Regions from separate parts of the Sulfurovum sp. TSL6 genome, predicted to be linked through region 1. Evidence: riboswitches for the same ligand, from Rfam matches in the RefSeq annotation. Region 1 holds a riboswitch; each other region holds the start of a gene.

What was found. Region 1 has a riboswitch for cyclic di-GMP ahead of LDM93_RS04085 (hypothetical protein). Riboswitches for the same ligand answer to the same signal wherever they lie in the genome.
Region 2: another riboswitch for cyclic di-GMP. It lies ahead of LDM93_RS07970 (bifunctional diguanylate cyclase/phosphodiesterase); the one in region 1 lies ahead of LDM93_RS04085 (hypothetical protein).
Region 3: another riboswitch for cyclic di-GMP. It lies ahead of LDM93_RS04880 (hypothetical protein); the one in region 1 lies ahead of LDM93_RS04085 (hypothetical protein).
Region 4: another riboswitch for cyclic di-GMP. It lies ahead of LDM93_RS07440 (hypothetical protein); the one in region 1 lies ahead of LDM93_RS04085 (hypothetical protein).

Annotation. Positions count from the first base shown of each region.
Region 1 covers NZ_BPFJ01000001.1:839,256-843,408, forward strand. The annotation lists gene bioA (adenosylmethionine--8-amino-7-oxononanoate transaminase) at 1-569, opposite strand, end outside; gene LDM93_RS04085 (hypothetical protein) at 884-1,672, opposite strand; cyclic di-GMP riboswitch class I at 1,843-1,917, opposite strand; gene LDM93_RS04090 (RtcB family protein) at 2,229-3,665, opposite strand; gene LDM93_RS04095 (archease) at 3,678-4,091, opposite strand.
Region 2 covers NZ_BPFJ01000002.1:594,389-598,541, forward strand. The annotation lists tRNA gene LDM93_RS07955 (tRNA-Glu) at 55-129, shown strand; tRNA gene LDM93_RS07960 (tRNA-Glu) at 160-234, shown strand; gene LDM93_RS07965 (hypothetical protein) at 309-605, shown strand; gene LDM93_RS07970 (bifunctional diguanylate cyclase/phosphodiesterase) at 645-2,585, opposite strand; cyclic di-GMP riboswitch class I at 2,627-2,724, opposite strand; tRNA gene LDM93_RS07975 (tRNA-Ala) at 2,914-2,989, opposite strand; gene LDM93_RS07980 (peptidylprolyl isomerase) at 3,052-3,333, opposite strand; gene dnaG (DNA primase) at 3,404-4,153, opposite strand, start outside.
Region 3 covers NZ_BPFJ01000001.1:1,000,302-1,004,454, forward strand. The annotation lists gene LDM93_RS04875 (fibronectin type III domain-containing protein) at 1-1,520, shown strand, start outside; cyclic di-GMP riboswitch class I at 1,574-1,652, shown strand; gene LDM93_RS04880 (hypothetical protein) at 1,733-2,098, shown strand; gene LDM93_RS04885 (hypothetical protein) at 2,118-3,584, shown strand; gene LDM93_RS04890 (hypothetical protein) at 4,101-4,153, opposite strand, start outside.
Region 4 covers NZ_BPFJ01000002.1:491,192-495,344, forward strand. The annotation lists gene LDM93_RS07420 (dicarboxylate/amino acid:cation symporter) at 1-294, opposite strand, end outside; RNA gene ssrA (transfer-messenger RNA) at 511-885, shown strand; gene LDM93_RS07430 (hypothetical protein) at 1,014-1,184, shown strand; tRNA gene LDM93_RS07435 (tRNA-Leu) at 1,447-1,531, opposite strand; gene LDM93_RS07440 (hypothetical protein) at 1,742-2,437, opposite strand; cyclic di-GMP riboswitch class I at 2,494-2,573, opposite strand; cyclic di-GMP riboswitch class I at 2,637-2,713, opposite strand; gene LDM93_RS07445 (alanine racemase) at 2,808-3,812, opposite strand; gene LDM93_RS07450 (agmatine deiminase family protein) at 3,852-4,153, shown strand, end outside.

The sequences.
Region 1 (4,153 bases):
TCGGCAATGTACCCTTCATCCCACTCTGCATTATAATCACACCCGGGAGCCTCTGCAAATATATTTTTATGGAGTATCTTTTCAAAGGCTGAGTGCATCCCTGTAATGGGATCACATACACTCATTGCGCCAAACGTATCACCATGATACCCTTTAGAGAAGGCTAAGATCTTACTTTTTTCGCTGTTTCCTTGTGAACTCCAGTATTGAAATGCCATTTTCAAAGCCACCTCAACACTCACAGAACCAGAATCACTAAAAAACACCCTCTCCAAAGATGTATCGGTAATGTCGATCAGTGTTTTTGCAAGCTTTATGGCCGGTTCATGCGTAATGCCCCCAAACATTACATGAGACATTTTTGAAAGCTGTTCTACCGCAGCATTATTTAAAGCCTCTACATTATAGCCATGGATGACTGACCACCATGATGACATGGCATCGATGATCTTCTTTCCGTCTTCCAGTTCAAGGTAGACGCCCTTGGCTGATTTTACAAAAGTCATATCTGCGGATGGATTGGAAGGTGCATAAGGATGAAGAATATGCTCTCTATCGTACTCTAACATAAATTTTATCCTTATTTTTTTAGTTTTTATCTATGAGATTATACAAGCTAGTTTCTGATTGCTCTATGAAAATAAAAAAGAATTTCAGACAATGATGAATAGTAGGAATAGCCCAAAGTACTACAAGAAACTTTTGAAATTACAGTCTCATCTGGATACTGAGAGAAATAGAGGTGTAAGAAGCTATATTGAATGGTAAGTTTTATTATAAAAGTAGAGGTTAAAATAATTTTTCATTTTAACCTCTACTACTTTTGTACTTATTAGATCAATAGACTTTATTTTTATAATGAAATATTTATGCTTGACTCATATTAATCGTCATCCTCTTCATCCAATATACCGTCATTGTCATCATCGTCATCTTCGTCATCATTGATACCATCATTGTCGTCATCATTGTCATCGTCATCATCCAAGCCATCGTTGTCATCATCTACATCATGATCATTTGTGACACCATCACCATCTGTATCATTATCTTCGATGCCATCACCATCATCATCCGTATCCACGTCATCAGTGAGACCATCATTATCATCATCGTCATCGTCATGATTACTCAAAGTATCATTATCATCATTCTCATAGACATCCAGAAGGCCATCACCGTCTTTATCCATTGGATCATTCTCAAGTTCAACGGTAAGTAAGCCATCTTCTACTTCAAGTTCCAATATCTCATCTGAAACACCATCACCTTCAATATCTACAATAAATGCACGATCCATCGCCAGGTCTACATATCCAAGATCCACATCCCCTTCTGCTCTGAAAAGTGTACTATTGCCATCAGCTGTGACAATGCCGATCGGTGTTACGACTTTATTATCAGGATCATCCTCATTCGTTGTCATCACGATACGGCAATCCGTACTAAGCGGCACTTCTATCTCAAAAGGGTGTTGGTCTGTACCGTTTTGTACCGATTGTGTAGAGTAGTAGCTACCATCTTCACAAAACAGTTCTATCAGTGTACCTGGAACCGTACCACTCACTTTTGCTGTTTGTTCTGTAGAGGAGAGATTCTCTCCACAACCCATCAAAGAAAAACCTACCAGAGTTGAAAGCAACCCGCTTGTTAATATATGTAATTTTTTCATACCTTATCCTTTATATCATTTGATATGCTTGGTTCAATGTTGTTCAAGCCATGAAAGCCCATGATGAAGGCATTCGCTAGCAGCTTTTGACACAACAAAACAGCTTTGGAATTAAATATGATGAGTGGACAACCTATCGAAAGGATAAAAGGAAGTAATGAAGTATTCATTATGGCAACCCCGCTATCTACTTGAGACCGGAGGCTTTCCGTCCTTGCTTCGCAACAAGTTTGGCACAACAATAATATTTAATAAATCAGATACCATTATAACCCGAATATATAAATTTTTTTCTCCAATTGGTAACAAATTGATAACATTGCTAAAATGCTACAGAGAATCTCTAAGCGAGTTATCAATGGTATTCCATTAATTTGTTAAGCTTAAGATCCATATTGAAAGAAAGCATGCATGTTTACATTCGGTTAGTGTAGACCAAGTAAACTCATTCTTACATAGCAACCAAAAACATGAAAATATCAATTTTTATGTTGACTCCTTCCTTGTAAACTTCCCCCCCCCTTTATTTGGTTGCTATCATAAAACAAAATAACCACTACCCTTTGATACACACCTTTGGTTTTAAAAAGGCTACCCTTCTTGCCAACCCTGCTTTTTCAGTCGCTTCAGCAACAAGGTCGACATCCTTATAAGCATCAGGGGCTTCTTCAGCAACCCCACGCATAGATGCAGAACGGATGAGAATACCTTTTTGTGCAAGATCTTGTATGACTTGTTTCCCTTTCCAGAGTTTGAGTGCCTGATGACGGCTCATTGCGCGGCCGGCCCCATGACTTGCTGAAGAGAAAGCTCTCTCCTCTCCCTCTTTGGTACCTGCAAGAATATAGGATCCCGTTCCCATACTTCCACCGATTATAACAGGCTGACCCACACTCCTGTAGCCTACCGGGATGTCTTGATGTCCTGGACCAAAAGCACGCGTTGCTCCTTTACGGTGAACCCATAAGGTACGCTCCACACCATTTACCAGATGCATCTCCTCCTTACAGGTATTATGGGAGACATCGTAGAGTGTCTCAATATTCACACCTTTAAATAAGCCCTCAAAAACATTTCTGGTCAAATGGGTCAGTACCTGTCTGTTTGCCATAGCGCAGTTGATCGCTGCATTCATAGCACCGATGTACTCCTGTCCTTCAGGTGAATGGATAGGTGCACAGGCAAGTTCCCTGTCAGGCAGTGAGATTCCCAGTCGTGTGGCCGCTTTTGCAAGCGAGACCATATATTCCGTACCGATCTGATGTCCCAGTGCCCGAGAACCGCAATGGATCGATACAAGGATCTGACCTTTTTTGATACCAAATGCTTCTGCTGCTTTTTCATCATAGATCTTGGCAACTTCCTGGACCTCAAGGTAATGATTTCCAGAGCCTAGGGTACCCACTTCTCCAAGTTGCCGTTCTTTAGCCAGTTGGGAGATATTCTCAGGCCTAGCACCTTCCATCTTACCCATCTCTTCAACGAAACTTAGATCTTCGCCTACACCATATCCATGATGGATCGCCCATTGGGCACCGCCTCTAAGGACATCATCAAGCTCATCGATCGTAAGTTTGAGTTTTCCCTCTCTACCTACGCCTGCAGGTATCGTGCGGGAAAGCTCATCCGCCAGCTTTGTAAGATCTGTAGATGTCAGATCCTCTCTCATCAGGTCTGTACGTAAACATCGAATACCGCAGGATATGTCAAATCCTACACCTCCTGCAGAAATGATGCCCCCTTCATCCGCATCAAAAGCAGCAACACCGCCTATGGGAAATCCGTAGCCCCAGTGTGCATCCGGCATTGTCATGGCCTCTCCTACCAAACCCGGCAGTGTCGCGACATTACTGATCTGCTCTAAGACTTTATTATCCATACTTTTTAATAATGGTTCTGATCCGTATAAGAGTATGCCACTTCTTTTTTCTCCTGCCTTTAGAGGGATGGTCCATGTATAATCATCAATTTTTTCCAATAGGTTCATATTCATAACACTTCTCCTTTAAACATCGACGACACATCGGGCTTCCCAATGGTCTTCTTTTTCTTTGACGGAGAGCATGGTCAGTGTTGCCCCTTTAACCTCTGTTCCACGCTCTATCTCTTTTTTCCACTTGTCTCCCCATGCTTTCCCTCTCCAAGAGTTACCCTCTTTCTGCAGTTCAAACCGTCCCAAAGCAAGATGTTTCATATGCGCTAAAGCCAAAAGCGTATTGAGCCACTCTATCAGAGCAAACTCGTTATCATCCTCCTCGAATGTCACTTCTATCAACTCATCACAATGCAATACATCTACATCAGCCATAATAGCAAACATTGCCACTGCAGCTGATTCGAATGCCTCCTCCAGGCGATTCCCTCTTCCAATAATACCGATATCCGCATCATGCTCAAAATAACCATATTTTTTGTTCATATTTGGCCTTCTTTAGTTTGTAAGTTCTACCGTTTCCAATACACCTTTTAAGAAAGATCCTT
Region 2 (4,153 bases), on a different contig from region 1:
CTTAAGAGATTTTTAAGCACCCTATCTATATAATGCCATCCACAAGTTACAGATGGCCCCATCGTCTAGCGGTTAGGATCCATGGTTTTCATCCATGTTACAGGAGTTCGAGTCTCCTTGGGGTCACCATTTATAACTTGTAACCTTTTCAATATTTGTGGCCCCATCGTCTAGCGGTTAGGATCCATGGTTTTCATCCATGTTACAGGAGTTCGAGTCTCCTTGGGGTCACCAATTACTTCATTTATTTACCACAAAATTTATTTTATAAAAACTCTGATATAATACTAATAAAAATGGACCTTTAAATGTTTCGTCTACTTATTATCACTACACTATTGATATTACCTCTACAAAGTATCGCCTCTGTCTCTTATACTGTCCGTATTGCGGCATATCATAATGTTGATTCCCTGAAACAAGAGTTAAAAAAACTCCCTCCTGCACTGAGAAGAACCGTTGAAGTAGAAAAAAAAGGGGACCTACATATTGCTTCTTCTATCCAGACAGAAGACAAAACAACACTACAAAGACTTTTACCCTCTTACCAAAAAACCTTTCCTGATGCCTTTATATTCAAAGTATTAAAAAACAGAGGAAAATAGAACGAAAGTCAAAAAAGAACTCCCTAAAATCATACGCTACTATTTTGAGTTGGATAAAGAAAAAGCATATGTTGCTTCTTTGAAATAGTCAGAGGATTTTAGCTCCTCTGTATGTTCAGCTTCCAAGAAGCGTTTTTCAAATGCATCATCTTGCAAAGGTCCTGAAAAATAATAACCCTGTAAAATATCGCATTTTTGATCAACAATAAACTTGCGCTGTTCCTCATTCTCAATCCCTTCTGCAACAATTTTTAAATTGAGGTTTTTAGCTATAGTAAAGATCGTTTCAATGAAACATTTGTCTTCATTATCTTCAAGATGATGTAATTCAGAGATGAAAGACTTGTCTATCTTGATTTCATTGATAGGCAACTGTCGAAGATAACTTAAAGAGGAATATCCTGTTCCAAAATCATCCATTGAAAAACGAATACCGTAATTTTGAAGGATCCTCATGTTTTCGATCAGTTTTGTTATATCATCCGCAACGGAAGTCTCTGTAATTTCAAAGACTATTTTTGATCGTTGTTCCTTTGTAAGATAGATGTCACAAAGCTGTTTCACATCGTGAATAAAATTATAATGAAAAAGTTGTCGCATACTGACGTTAATAGACATCTGTTGTAACGCAATACCCTTCTCTTCCCACTTTTTAAATGTGAGAAAAGCTTCTTCTAATATATAATATCCCAACTCTATAATGAATCCCGTTTTTTCAGAGATCGGTATAAATTCAGTAGGACTGACCTCTCCTAATGTTTCGTTGTCCCAACGTGAAAGGACTTCGCAACCGATTATTTCATTCTCAGGATTATACTGTGGCTGGTAGGTCAATGATATTTCGTTATTTTGAAGTGAGAAATGTAATAAACGTTCTATTTCAAGTTTCCATTCGACATCTTTTGAAAGTGTATCATTGAAGAAGATAATGCCGTTTCTTCCTTTTCCTTTAGCCTCATACATGGCGATATCTGCTTCTTTGATGAAGGTGCTGGCTTCCATTTTGGGATCACTGATAATACTCACACCGATACTGGCACTAATATATAAAGAGTGCTCTTCTATATGGTAGCTTTCTCTGATCAATGCCAGTAACTTCTCCGCAAACTGTGATGCATGATGAAAACACTCTTTCTCCGTAGCATAGGAAGTACTGAGAATACAAAACTCATCTCCGCCAAGACGGGATACAAAATTTTGATGCTCTTTACAAAGAGTGAGCATACGCTTGGCTACTTGACAGAGTAACACATCCCCAATATCATGGCCTAAAGTATCATTAATGGTCTTAAAATGATCAAGATCGATCAATATCAAATAGATATGTTTATGGTCCTGTTTTTGGCTTTTCATAGCATCATTGAGAAGTTCGATAAAATAGCGTCTATTTCCAAGTAAAGTTAAAGGGTCATGATAGGCCTGGTACTGACTTTTGATCAGATAATTAAAAGTATTGTGTGCAGCATATAACAAAACACCACTTAGAACAATCGTAAAAAAAGCCAATAGATAGCTGTAGAACTCACCGACCAAGATAAAATACATAGTCAAAGGCAGCATAAGTGTGCCCAAAGTAAACACAGCCAGCTTTTTCTGTGAAGCCAAAATGGTTGCAGAGACAACAGCGCAACCCAATTGGGTTGCAATGGCCACATAATGTAACTCTATATCACTGCGTGATGTATATATCAGGAACATCACTGTCCAAATAGAGAAATAGCTAAATAAAAAATACCTCAGTTGCCCAAGCCACTTTTCTTTTTGCTGTATATTAAGATCATTATCAGCAAAGGTTCTATGTAATCGATATCCCCAAAAAGAGAGTAACACTACAAGAGAAAACCATAAAAATTCAGGAAGCAAAGAAGAAGAATAGAGCCATCCTATATAAAGATACCCCATTCCAGTGCCGGCAAATAATGTAATCACTACAAGTATCTGTTTCTGCATAAAATCATAGAAGTTCATATTGTCGAGCATGTCATACCTTAAAATAGTTCTTAAGAAAATAGTTGTACTGTTTGTGTGACCTGGCGATCTTTTATTGACTGTATATATAGTATATCCAAGACCCATGGCTTTCTGGCCCCGTCTCACGACAGGTGTAGCATTTTACGAAAAGTATCTTGCATTATAAATCATTTATATTAAATAAATATGTATAATTTTAAAAAATAATTAATTATATTTAAATATGTTACTTTTGTAGTGTTAAAAACGATACAACCAATAATTATAGAATCTATTTTAGCATATTTATCTATGTTCTCTATGTTCTAAAAGTGTCATGAATGATTTAAACGAAGTTTGGTGGAGCATAACGGGATCGAACCGATGACCTCTTCGCTGCCAGCGAAGCGCTCTCCCAGCTGAGCTAATGCCCCATTGATGTGAAAAATAAGATTCTAGCACAAGATAGATATAATTTACCTATCTTGTAGACTTTTTATGAACGTTCTGTTATTTCAAGCAGATGGTAACCAAATTGTGTTTTCACTGGACCATGCACGACACCTACCTCATCGTTGAACACCACTTTATCGAACTCCGGTACCATTTGACCTTGGCCAAATCTTCCCAGTTCTCCTCCTCTTGCTCCTGATGGACAAGTAGAGTTCTGCTTCGCTGCTTCTTCAAAGCTGATCTCACCTGCATTGATCTTTTCTTTGAGTTCCTTACAGAGTGCTTCATCGTTTACCAATATGTGTCTTGCTGATGCTGTTGCCATTGTACTTTCCTTACTGTTGATTTAATCTGCAACGTTTATATACTATTTTTCCTTGATGTCAAGTAAAAAATCATATCCCTGCTTCAAAAGCAACCAATTCGCCCTTTTTCAATCTGGGTATGATATCTGTTCTAATCTTACGTATGAGAAAACTCTTTTTTTCAAACGGTATCTGTTGTGAACTTGCGATACTTTTTAACTTCAGATCATAATGTTTTATGAGAAAATTACGCAGTACACTGTTGAGTTCTTCTTCATTCATGACTTCCAGACTGTCATCTACACTGATCCCTACCAAACCAGGATGTTCGGTCTCTCCATTGATGAGTGCTGTAAATAGTTCTGCATAACCACCCAACATATTGATATCCATCACACTGAGAACATTATCGATAAGATTAGGATTTTCAATGAGGGTCTTCAGTATGCTTAATTGTGCTACATCATCTCTTTTTTGCGTAAAACTTTCTCTGGCTCTGGCGACATTGGTCTCTTTACCAAAAAGGGAAGGGGCTACACCCACCAATGTCGCTGCCATAGGAATGTATGCATCTTTGATGATCTGGCTGAGCGTCTCAAGATACTGTTTCACGGCGCCAAAAGCGGCTTCTTTGGCTCTAGGATCATTTAAATTATATAGTGAAACGATCATCTCCAGCACAAAAGGGATCAACGGTTTAGCTTCACGAAGCAACTTCGCTACGGTTTCACTCTGGCCTTTGGCTATAAGGTCTGCAGGGTCTTGTCCATCAGGAAAGAGTACAACCCCGCCATCAAAACCTCCCACTGACAACATCTGAGCCGCTTTCAGTGCTGCTGA
Region 3 (4,153 bases), 160 kb from region 1:
CTTCAACGGATTCAACTTCAACAGATATCACTACAACCTCAATAGCAAAAGTAGTGAAGATTGATATCATTGTCACAGCTACAGAAGATTCTGCTACCATCGAGTGGAATCCTTATGGATATACTACAAAATTAGTAGAGTATGGTACAAGTAATAAGTATGGTTCAGTAGTTGCAGTACAAGAAGAAGGCACTGTTACCTTATCAAATTTACAGGCCAATACAGAATATCACTATAGAACAGTCTCCGAAGATGAGAGAGGTAGACTGATTGTAAGTAATGATAACACATTTACAACACTTGCAAGTACACAACCGATCGTAACTGATCCCGTTCCGACAGATCCAATTGTGACAGATCCAGTTGTAACTGACCCTATCGTAACAGATCCTGTTCCAACTGATCCAATCGTAACTGAACCAGTGCCAACTGAACCAATCGTAACTGAACCAGTGCCAACTGAACCAATCGTAACTGAACCAGTGCCAACTGAACCAATCGTAACTGAACCAGTGCCAACTGAACCAATCGCTGAAGAGACTCAAGCTCTCTGTCTAGAAGGTGATGCAAAAATTGAAGGTCATATTACGGATAAAGATACTGGAGTAGGATTAGTAGGTATTCAAGTCAATATAGGTGGCTGCATAACAACAACTGATGCTCAAGGTGATTATATACTAACGAATATAGCTGCAACTGATAAAGCAGTTGTCACGTTTAATGCCGACGGTTACTATAAAAACAGTACGATCATTCAAATAGATGCTGCATCCCCAAATTACACAGTTGTTGAAATGGATAAATATATTAGCCACTGGACGTATGACAGCCAAATTGTAGTTACTGGAGCCCATATCGATATACCTTCCGGTATTTATATCAATCATGATGGAAGTCCATATATTGGACAGGTCACTACTGGATTATCTTATCGTACCAGTACAGAAAAAAGTACCGACATAACATTCCCTGGAGAATATAAAGGGCAAGACAGTTATGGGAGCATCGTTCCTTTCGTCTCTTACGGTTTTATGGTAGTGGATCTGCAAGATGAAGCTGGCAATCCAATAAGTGTATCTGAAGATATGACTTTAATATTTGAAGCTACAGGGGCAACAGAAAACATTATCCCACTTTGGTACTATGATTATGCACAAGGAATGTGGATAGAAGAAGGTTATGCGACTCGTCTGGCAGATGGAACATACGAAGGTACCGTTTCCCACCCAGGGACCTGGAGTCTCAACCAACCTATCGAAGAAGCCTCGGGTATCTATACAGATCGTATCCTCTACCCAGATGGAACACCTGTCAAAAACCTAAGGGTACATGCTGTTGGTGACAACTGGATCAGTACCGATCTTAGTACCGATGAGAACGGTATGTTTGAAATTGAAGTAATACCAGGTCATGCGTTCACATTAGAATCATATCACTACACTGATAAATACAGTGCTGCATACAATGGTTTGATAGCTGCTGTAGCTCCAGGTGAAATAGTTGATAACTCTAGCTTATAATTATAAAACAAGCAAGTAATACTGTAGTAATACTCTTATACTAGAATTTGACCACTGGAAAAAGCCAAACTTGTTGTGAAACAAGGACGGAAAGCTTAGGACCTCAATGAATGAGATGGCCGGGCTGCCTATATGCTCCGTTTTAGAGAAGTACATTCTCAAATGTTTCACAACACACTTTTATCATATTTATAAAGAAAAAGGTAATACAAATGTACTTATACAAAAAAACACTGAGCATCTTTATGGTGATGCTTGTAACTTTATTCACTGGATGTGGAGGAGGAAGTGGAAATTCATCTATAGAAACAGAAGATTATTACACCGATTACACTATATATACTGATCGTATCATCGATACTGATAAGAAAGCGGTACCAAACCTAAGAGTGGATGCTATTAGTGACAACTGGATCAGAACCGATCTTTCTACTAATGAGAATGGTGAATTTGAAATTGAAGTAATACCTGGAGAAATGTTCACATTACAAGTATATGACTACGATAAAAATACTTATGCCACATATTCTGGTAAAATAATAGTAGATGCTGCAGGCAATATTGCCTATAAAATTTAATTAAAGAAAGGATTGAATTATGAAAAAAATACTTTTACTCTCGTTTACCTCACTTACAATGCTTATGGCAGATTTTACATTAGAAGGAAGCAAATTAACTCCTGTTGTAACAGAAACAACACCGTACGAACAGCCAACTTCGGATGCGAGTACTTCTAGTGAATATCTGGAACCAATAACCCTACCTGCATGTGATGCAAATAATCCAGAAGTACAGTTTATCACAAGTAATACTGACTGGAGTACAATAAATAATAGCAGTAAAAGAATTTTTTGTGTCTCTCCTGGGGACTATAGATCACTTGGAAATATTAACTTGACTGCAAGTGGTACATCTGAAAAGAGACGCTATATCATTCTTAACAACGGAAATGACTTGCATCCAGGAAAACTACTTAGTACACAAGTAGCAAACTATGCACTTACTTTTAATGGTGCGAATTACTGGATAGTGGATAGAGCTGCAGCTATCGAAAATAATCTTATAAGTTCATTTTTGTTTAACGCGACTTCATCATATAATATTCTTAATAGAGCTTTTACCCATGAAATAATTACTTCAGTACAGTTAAAAAGAGATGCGAATAATAATACGATACAGAACTGTAGATTTCAGAATATGACACATGCAGGACGTTTACTCGATAATCCAACCATATCTTTTAAAGATTGGAGCTCAACAGTATTTTCTATTAAAAATACTAAAATAATTAACAATGAGATAGTAAATTCAAACGATGGTATACAGACTGTTATTCCCATGACACCAGAGGTTACGGCGAATGTTGAAGGTACAATTATTGATAATAATCATATCTACATAGACTCTTCTATATATACTGATGGAAATGGTAACTATACTCCTAGTGGAACTTATGCTTTTGCTGAAAATGCAATAGATTTAAAAATAGGCTCTTTAAATGCACAAAACCCTATTATCATTACAAACAACCACATGTGGGGGTATAGAAAATCAGATAATTCATCAGGTAGTTACTTAAGTGACTTCGGTGCTGCTGTTGGTTATCATTACGGAATCGGTAATATAATACTTAACAACAATGTAATATTTGACTCAAATGTAGGTATTAGTGGTGGTGACTCTTTGTTTGCCGATTATGCCATTTATGATGGTGAAATGAAAAATAACTTGCTATATGAATGTGGAGCAGTTGATGGTATGACTGGCTCGTATTATTCCCTAAGTATAGCTGGAGCAAACAATATAGATATGCGCTTCAACACTATAGTAAATGCCAATGGAACAGCATATGCCAGATTTTGGTATAATTCAAGTGGCACAGTGTGGACTGACAATAACATAATTAATTCTCCTACAAACATTATATTGGAAGGCAACTCAGGGGGAACATATTCACCTAATAATAATTATGCTATAGGAACTACCGATTATGTATTTACAACTGATAAATTTACGAACAGTCCAAGAGCCATTACACTCATAAACGCATCAATAAATAATTAACACCTACTGTCTTTATTTGAGACTTAATATAAAATTTTGGGGTTAAATTATTGATTTTCAGAGCTGACTCTATTACATCAATAATTTTTAACTTCAAAAATTTAATTAAAACCCTATGAATATTAATTAAGATTCATAGGAAAGAGTACCCTCTCCCCCTCAAGAGAATTAATTGTGTTTTGTATCATTGACTTTTTATGGTTTCTAAATTTTAATAATAAATACAATTTTTCGAACTAAATGATTAAAGATAAGGCACATGATAATCAGTTTTTCTTTGTTCACTACAAAAGAGAAAATATATGATACTGTAATTTTATATATCCTTATACTAAGATTTAAGGAACATGACAATTGACTTATTCGTTCATATCTACTTAAGAAACGTGCATTTATTAATGTTTCAAAAAAGAAATCATAATAATTTAGAACAAGATAAAACACAAATACAATGATGTTATAATATAGAAAGCCCAGATAAAGTATTAATTAAAAAGATAGCACTTATACTAAGAATTAGTGCTTTAAAATGCCTGACAATGTTAAAGAATAAATAATTGTTTTATTAT
Region 4 (4,153 bases), on a different contig from region 1:
AGCGATAGCGATAGCCGTCGTTAGTATATAAAGTCCAAATGACTTTACCCCTACACTCCCCAGTTTCCGCACATCTCCTATACCCAATACACCTGAGATCAGTGAAAAGAAGACCAAAGGGACCACAAGCATTTTCAGTGCGGTAATGAACATCTTTCCTATGATGTAAAAAACGCCTCCAACCACATACTCCTGTATAAAGCTGCCTTCACTGTTCCAGGCACCCATATTGATCACCAGTCCTACGATGATCCCCAAGAGCATCGCCCATAGTACTTTTTGTGTAAGTGTCATATTACTTCTTCCCTTCTATTGTCTCTATTGTTAAAAGTTAGGTTATCTCATAAGTGTACTTGAATACTACAATCTTCTTTTCAACCCCAGATACATAAGCTGATGGCCTAAATCTAACTGTTCTATTGGTGGTTTGCATTATAACAAAATATAGTTTTTTCTGCCCCTATTGACAAAGTAACCTAAATGTGTTAATATCCACCATCTTTCAGATATGGGGATGACTTGGTTTCGACTGGAGTAGTCGGGGCTATGTGCATGTCGGACTGGGCAATTCCGTTACGCGGCCCACACGCGAATAAACGCAAACAATACAGATTATCGTCCAGCTTACGCAGTAGCGTAAGTCATTAACCCCGCTAACGCGGAGGACTGCTTCGCCGGTGAGTGTCATCTTAACCGGATTTTGAAGTATCACATCTGATGACTATGCTCCCTGGAAGCTATGCCAGGGTGTGAGAATTTTAGCTCGTCTTGTAAAGTTTTGAGTGTAGTACAAAGCAGGATTAAAATTAACAACACTGACTAAGCATGTAGAGTCATGGTTCTATCTATTTTAGGACAGGGGTTCAATTCCCCTCATCTCCACCAAACTCCAATTTAATACAATCTAATAAAATACAAATAACCCCCTTATTTACGAACATTAAATCATATATAGTCTAACTGTGTTAGATTATTATGTATAATTATTGGTACATTAAAAAAAGGAAGAAGAAATGAACAATGAAAACAAAAATGAAGTAACGGTAGTAGATATAAAGATGCCATTCATGTCAATGGTTACGTTTATGGTAAAAGCAGCTCTTGCAGCAATTCCAGCTATTTTCATTTTAATGGTTATTTTTACATTCTTTACGGCATTTTTAGGTAATATTGCTGGTCGTTAATGAGATAATCTTTTAGGCTTACTCAAGTTCCATACCTCCTATGCACCCTAAGGATTTGTTCTTTTAGAACTCCATCGGTAAGACTGATACAAACGCCATTAGTGCCTCCAATAGGAACATCTAACTGTCGCAAAGAAGAAGTATACAATGACAGAACGCATAGATATGAGTGGAAAACTATCTGCAATACAAAATCATCAAACATCAAGAAGTCTCTAAAAGTATGCTATTGAGGGGATTTTTTTGGATTGGTTAATTTAAGTGGTGCGGATGAGAGGACTCGAACCTCCACGCCGTAAAGCACCAGATCCTAAGTCTGGCGTGTATACCAATTTCACCACATCCGCATGTGATTATTACAATAAGAGAGTATTCATTTTAACTTCTCTGTCGAATAATACAAAAGTTTCACTTTTGATCAAATAAGTAAAAGTCAAAAATATCATTATGCTAATATGAAATATTTTACATTGGCCCTAAAGAACTACATTAGTGTTAATAAGACATTTTACATACTCTTAATACTGAACTATTGTAATAGAAGGACACCTTGTTTTTTAAAATTTGTAATTTACACCTATCATTACCACTGGATAGAATTTATAATCTTCTACATCATCAATAATTTTTTGAGTTTCAATTACAAGGTTATTATTAATTTCATCTTCAATAGGAGTTCCAATGATTAATGGATTTAAATCAGCATTTAAATCTACTTTTGGTGAACCTTGATACATAACACCTAGGTCAAAAGAAAATCCCCAACCTTTTTCATTAGAATTGTTTCCCCATCCAATACCAAGATATGGAGCAACATCATCAAATTCAACGTGAGTATTTAATTTACCAACTTCAGAAGCAGTATATTTATCATTACCGATTGTTATTACTTCTGATCCAAAAGGAGTAGCACTACCATCAAATTCATTACCATTATAATAAACACCACCACTTACTCTAAATGTATTTTCAAATGGGAAATAATCTACTAGAAGACCAGCATTTTTAAAATCAATATTTCCATCATAACTAACAGTATCAACATCTAAAGTATGGCTATACTGTAAGCCATTCACATTTACTCTAGCTGAAAAACTATCACTAATAGGAGTTGCTAAATTAATACCTACACCTAATGTTCCTACTGTTATACCAGCATTGTAATTTGATTCACCAACAGAATCTGCAAAAGCTAAACCTCCACCCATTGTTACTAAACATGTAACTAAAGTACCTTTAAAAAAAAATTTCATTATCTGTTCCTTTTGACATAAAAATAAAATAGTTGTGAAAAATGAATTAACTAAATTTTGATAACCTGACAATCTTAACAAGTTAAGATCCATGGCTTTCTATCCCTGCTTCACAACAAAATAAGTTTGAATTAAATAAGATTTATATGGGATAGTAAGTAGTAAAGAGAGAATGATACATAATACACTAGTATTAGTATTTGGCAACCTGGCGATCTTAAGTTAAGACCCATGGCTTTCCGTCCCTGCTTCACAACAAGTTTGGCACAACAAATATATCTATTTAAATACAAGAAATTATAACAGAAAAAGTATATGATTATTTTTAAGAGGGGGTTCAATTTCCCTCATCTCAAACAATTCACCAAATTTAAATCACTTCTTTTCGCAGTTCAGCAGATAACGCAGTCGTCATTTCATAAGAAATAGTCCCAAACTGTTTTGCAGCCGCTTGTGCATCACTCATCACACACACTTCTTCTTTATCTGATTCAAGAGAGATAGAGTCCATAGAAACACGTCCTAGTATAGGTAAGCCCTCACTTGTTATATAAGGTTGAGCACTGTCTCCTCTGGACCATCCGTCACCATAACCCAGATCATAGGTAGATACCGTCATATCATGTGAAGCTATGAAGTCCCCTCCGTACCCTATGCGCTCTCCATCTTTTAATATTTTAGTTGATATCTTTTTAGCATATAGTGACATTACAGGACGTAGTGTTACTTCATCAAAAAGGTGTGGCAGTTCACTATATCCGTACGCACCTATGCCTACACGTACTAGATCTTCATCAAAACTTTTTGTTCTAAGAATAGCTGCTGTGTTATGCGAATGTACTCTTACATGCGTAAACCCAGCTTCTTTTACGCTTTCTTTCACACGCTCAAACTGTTTTTGCTGCCAAAAGAGTTCAGAGCTTAACTCATCTGCACTACGGTAGTGGGTCATCACACCTGTAAGTTCTAACCCTTGTGCTTTAATCAAAGTACAAGCTTCACCCAGCTCATCAAAGGCTATCCCGTTACGGTGCATTCCCGTATCTACTTTGAGTTCTACTTTTGCACCTTTTTGGGCTTCTTTGATATCTTCTAATGTATTGATAGTAAAAGAATAGACCTCATCTTTTATGATACTGTCACCCAATACCAGTATCGTTTCAAATAAAGATCTGATCACTTCTGCTTCTGCCGTTTTTCGTACCACTGCATGTCTGATACCAAACTCTGATGCCAGTCTTCCCATCAGTTCCAGTCCGTGACCATAGGCATTGTCTTTAAGGACAATTGCGATCTTTTCAACTGAGCCAGTTTTTAGTGCAATTTGGTTAAGATTATGATAGAAATTTTGTTTATTTATTTTAATAAATGCCATGACGAGATTATACAATATAGATAATAAATAAGGGATACGATGCAAAAAGATCTAAAAGTGGTGATGCCGGCAGAATGGGAAAAACAGCGTGCCGTACTCTTGTCCTTTCCTCATGAAGAGACAGATTGGCATGATCCCCATAACGCAGCAGACCTGGAAGCGAGTCTCTCACCTTTTATACGTATCGCTCAAGCTATCGCTTATGGAGAAGCCGTTTACATTATCTGTAAAAACAAAGAAAAAATTGCAAAGATGTTCTGTTCTACACGTAACATGACTTTCATAGAGATACCCACGAACGATACATGGATACGTGACTACGGCTACATCAGTATAAAAGA